Regions from separate parts of the Cellulomonas algicola genome, predicted to be linked through region 1. Evidence: riboswitches for the same ligand, from Rfam matches in the RefSeq annotation. Region 1 holds a riboswitch; the other holds the start of a gene.

Region 1 (2,452 bases):
CTCGATGTGGCTCGCGCCCGACGACCTGCTCTCCGAGGTCCGACGGCACCTCTGACCCGCGTTCCGATCCACCACACGAAGGAGAAGCGCATGTCCTGCTGCCAGCAGAACGACGTCACCGAACCGGAGAGCACCAGCACCGAGCCTCAGCAGTGCTGCAGCTCGTCCGAACCCGCCGCGGGCGGATGCTGTTCGCAGACGCCTGCCGCCTAGGTCCGCACCGACCGCACCGTCCCGACGTTCAGGAGATCCCCATGACCACGACCGCACGCCGCCGCCTGGTAGCCGCAGCGGCCGCCACGACCCTCGCCCTCACGCTCGCCGCATGCTCCGGGGGCGACGCCTCTGAGGGCACCGGCGCTGGCGAGTCGCCGACCACCGCCGAGACCTCCCAGACCGAGGCACACAACGACGCCGACGCCCAGTTCGCTCAGATGATGATCGTCCACCACGAGGGCGCGATCGAGATGGCGGAGCTCGCCGTCGAGCGCGGCGAACGACCTGAGGTGGTCGCCCTCGGGGAGCGGATCTCCGCCGCCCAGGGCCCCGAGATCGAGCAGATGACCGGGTGGCTCGAGGCATGGGGTGAGCCCGGCCCGGACGAGATGGGGCACGGCGGCATGGACCATGGCGGGATGGACATGGACGGCATGGACCAGGAGGGCGCGATGGCGGACCTCGACGGCCTGTCCGGAGCGGACTTCGACCGGCGCTTCCTCGAGCTCATGATCGAGCACCACAAGGGCGCCATCGTGATGTCCGAGCAGCAGCTCGAGGACGGCGAGAACGCCGACGCGCTCGCGCTCGCACGCACGATCATCGACGCACAGACGGCCGAGATCACGGAGATGACGAACCTGCTGAGCGACATGTAGTCAGCGCACGAGCAGGGCCGGCCACCGCGGGTGCGATGGCCGGCCCTCGTCGTCTCAGCCGTCCTGGCAGACGGTCCAGCCCGTCGGTGCCGCTGGTCGTCGCCGGGTGGTCGTCAGCCCAGGCGGATAAAGGTCGGGCTCGACTGCCAGATCTCGCGCAGCTGGATGGTCTTTCCGGGACGCGGGGAGTCCACCTGCATGTCGCCGCCCGCGTAGATCGCGACGTGCCCCGGGGACCAGATCAGGTCGCCCGGCTGCGCGTCGGCACGGGACACGACCGTCCCGGCGTAGCGCTGCTGGCTCGAGGTCCGGGGGAGGTTGATGCCGACCTGCGCGTACACGTACGACGTGAAGCCCGAGCAGTCGAAACCGGAAGGAGTCGTCCCGCCCGACACGTACGGCACGCCGATGTACCGCATCGCGATCTCGACCACCGCACTTCCGGACGCGCTCGCCGGCACCTCCACGGAAGGGGCCGCGGCTGCCGGCGCGGCCGCGGGGGTGGTGGCGCGGCGCTCCTGGGAACGGCTCGACGCCGTCGCCCGGGTCTCGGCCGGAGCCGGGGCCGGAGGCGGAGGCGGGGCGACCGCGGTGATGACGGGAGCGTCGAACGTCCACGTCGCCTCGGCCGGCGCCGTGACCACCCGCGCACCGATGAGGGCACGCGCGGCCGCCGTGGCGGCGTCCGTGTCAACTCCGCCGATCGACTGGGCAGACTCGCGCGGGTGGTCGGCGTACGTCGGTGCGGCAGCGAGCCCGAAGGCAAGTCCGGAGGCAGCTGCGACGGCGACGGAGCGTCGGCCGGCTTCGTTCACGCTGTCGGTGGAACGGACCACCAGGTCGTCAAGGGCCGTGCGTGGACGACGGGCCGCACGGTGGCGGGAACTCGCGGAGCGAGCGGGCATGGAAGAACCTCCCGAACGCCTGCGAGGTTAGCTGTCGGGTTCGGGCGGAAGTCTCCCGGCCACATCGTGGCTTCACCCCGAGGGCACCGTGGTGCCCGCACTCCTGGGTCCCCCGTCCCTGCCTCTCGTGCTCGATGTGCGGCCTCGGGGTCGGCAGGGTTCGGCGCCCACCGAGGACGTGCCGGCGGTGCACCGGCAAGTCGAGGCTAGACGAGCGTCCGCCTTCGCCGACCCCGCCGACACGAAACTCAACGGGATCTTCATAGAAGGAGACCAAGGGCCCAGACGGCGTTCGCTGCGCCCGCTGGGGGGGTGACTTCATCAAACCTTGAGCAAATCGCGACGCCGCTCGGCACGGCTCGGGTGAGGCTGGTCATGCGCGGGCCGCGACCTCGCCAGCGCACCTCCTCCCGCCATCGATCAGGACGACCTCATGAACCGCATGCCCCGCCGCGCCGTGGCGGCTCTGACTGCGCTCGTCGCCGCCACCCTCGTGACCGCCTGCTCCGACGCCGACGGTCGACAGACGCCGGCGGCGCCGGTCGCCACTGCGAGCGACGGGCACGCCCATTCACACGACGACGACCAAAGCTCGGGCTCGGCACTGCCCGGTGAGCATGTGCACGGTGTCGCGATCGACGCGGCCGACGGTCGCGTCTACCTCGCGACACA
Region 2 (2,452 bases), on a different contig from region 1:
CCTCCCCCGCAGTACGCGCAGCGGTGGCTGTCGCGCTGCAGGACGGTCCGTCGCGTGGGCGGCACCGGCTTGCGGACCGGCACGTGGACGTAGCGGGTGAGGCACAGCACGACCGGCAGCGGGACCGCGGCGTGCTCGGAGTGGAGCACCCGCCCGTCGGTCTCGAGCACCGTGGCCTTGCCGCTCATCACGAGCAGCACGGCCCGTCGCAGGCTCACGATGCACAGCGGTTCCATGCTCGCGTTGAGCAGCAGCGAGCGGGCGCCCGACGACAGCGCCGACGGGATCGCCCGGGAGCCGGGCGGCGCGGTGACGGCACGGGCGCTCGCGCCGACCGTCCCGCCCCCCTCGGGGGCGAGGGCAGTTGTCTCGGTCAGCACGGCGTCCTCCCGACCTCACGGGTCGGACCGGCTGGCTGCCGGCCCGGCGAAGCAACAGCGTGGTGCGCGACCAGCGTACGCGGCGACCTCGCCACGGCCATCGGAGTTCCGTGCGCGCCGCGGGTGAACGCCGGACGCACGTCCACCTCACGACCGGCCGTGACGCGCGGACGACGGCACGTGCGGTCGTGCCGGCGTCGCGGGACGACGACGAGGCCCCGACGACGCGGACGTCGTCGGGGCCTCGGTGAAGCGGTGCCTGGGGTCAGCCGACCCGCAGGAAGACCGGCGAGCTCTGCCAGATCGCGCGGAACTGGACCGTCTTGCCGGGACGCGGCGAGTCGATCTGCTGGTTGCCACCGGCGTAGATCGAGATGTGCCCGGGGCTCCAGATGAGGTCGCCCGGCTGCGCCTGGTCGCGGGAGATGACCGTCGCCGCGGCCTTGATGCCCGACGACGTGCGCGGCAGGGAGACGCCGAGCTGCGCGTAGACGTACGAGACGAAGCCCGAGCAGTCGAAGCCCGCGGGCGACGAGCCGCCGGAGACGTACGGGGTGCCCACGTAGCGGGCGGCGATCTCGAGGACCGCGTTGCCGGCGACCGACTGCGGGATCGGCGCGTTGGTGGCCGCCTTCGCCGTCGTCGTGGTGGCGGCACGGTCGGCGGTGCGCGACGTCGTGGTGGCCGTGGCGCGACGCGTCTCCGGCGGAGGCGTCGGCTTGACGGCCGTCACGGTCGGGGCGTCGAAGGTCCACGCGGCCTCGGCCGGGGAGCTCACGACGGGGGACGTGTTGAGCACGGCGCGCGCGGACGCGGTCAGTGCTGCGGTGTCGACGGAGTTCAGTGCGCCGGCGGCCGAGTCGGACGTGGCGCCCGCGGGAGCGGCGCCGATCATCGTCACGACGAGGCCGGAGGACGCGGCGACGACGGCCGTACGACGGCCGACGGTGCCCATCTGCTCCGAGGCGGCCGAAGCAAGCTCGGTCAGAGGCGTCGAGGGACGACGCGCAGACCGGTGCCGGGCGCGAGTGGTGCTCACGGTCACGAGGTGCCTCTCCTGTCGCCTGCGAGGTGAGCTGTCGGGTTCGGGTGGGAGAACACCCGGCGTCGGTGGCGGTCCTGCTGCCACCTCGGCTTCACCCCAAGGTCACCGTCTCCGGTGGACCACAAATCGTGGGTCCCCCGCCCCTGCCGGCGGTTCGTACGGACCTCGGGGCGGCGGCAGGGTTAGGCGTTCCGCTCGAGGGCTTCGCGGAGGAGGGTTCCTTGAAGCAGGTCGAACGTACAGGACCCCTCCGGCGATTGTCACGTTCCGATCACGAAGAGAAACGTCCGAAGTTGGACGCCCGTCCGGCGCGCCGGGGCGACACGCCGGGACCACCTGGGAAGACGGTCTCCGGCGCGTGGGAGCGCGCACACGGGCAGGTGGCCGATCTCACCCGCTCCGGTGAACGGCGCGCGCCGCCCGACGGGCGTGTGTCGCGCAGGGGTCAGCGGACGCCGACGAAGATGTGCCGCGCGACGTCGTCGGGGAGGTCGAGGACCGTCGCCGAGCCCGGCACCGCGACCGTGACGACGCCGTCGCCCCGCTCGACGTCGATCTCGCTGCCCGGGCGCACCCCGGCGTCGGCCAGCCGGCTCAGCAGCTCGACGTCCACCTGGAGCGGCTCGGCGATGCGCGCGACGACCGCCCGGCCGCCGTCCTGGCCCACCGCCGGCGAGATCGCCGTCAGCGGCGTCACGCCGTCGAGGAACCCCTCGTGCGTGACCTCCTCGCCGATCTCGGCGAGACCCGGGATCGGGTTGCCGTACGGGTCGAAGTGCGGGTGGTCGAGCAGCGACGCGAGGCGCTTCTCGACGCGCTCGCTCATCACGTGCTCCCAGCGGCACGCCTCCTCGTGGACGTACGGCCACTCCAGGCCGATGACGTCCGTGAGCAGCCGCTCGGCGAGCCGGTGCTTGCGCATCACGCGCACGGCCTTCGCCTGACCCTCGGGCGTGAGCTCGAGGTGCCGGTCGCCCGTGACGACCACGAGGCCGTCGCGCTCCATGCGCGCCACCGTCTGCGAGAC

What was found. Region 1 has a riboswitch for cyclic di-AMP ahead of KOV94_RS21345 (C40 family peptidase). Riboswitches for the same ligand answer to the same signal wherever they lie in the genome.
Region 2: another riboswitch for cyclic di-AMP. It lies ahead of KOV94_RS02050 (C40 family peptidase); the one in region 1 lies ahead of KOV94_RS21345 (C40 family peptidase).

What each region holds. Positions count from the first base shown of each region.
Region 1 covers NZ_JAHKSJ010000021.1:4,075-6,526, forward strand. Annotated here, with positions in the region: gene KOV94_RS15640 (peroxiredoxin family protein) at 1-55, shown strand, start outside; gene KOV94_RS15645 (DUF305 domain-containing protein) at 255-875, shown strand; gene KOV94_RS21345 (C40 family peptidase) at 989-1,309, opposite strand; cyclic di-AMP (ydaO/yuaA leader) riboswitch at 1,782-1,946, opposite strand; gene KOV94_RS15655 (F510_1955 family glycosylhydrolase) at 2,214-2,452, shown strand, end outside.
Region 2 covers NZ_JAHKSJ010000002.1:444,155-446,606, reverse strand. Annotated here, with positions in the region: gene KOV94_RS02055 (HNH endonuclease) at 1-380, opposite strand, end outside; gene KOV94_RS02050 (C40 family peptidase) at 646-1,335, opposite strand; cyclic di-AMP (ydaO/yuaA leader) riboswitch at 1,428-1,587, opposite strand; gene KOV94_RS02045 (iron-dependent transcriptional repressor DtxR) at 1,871-2,452, opposite strand, start outside.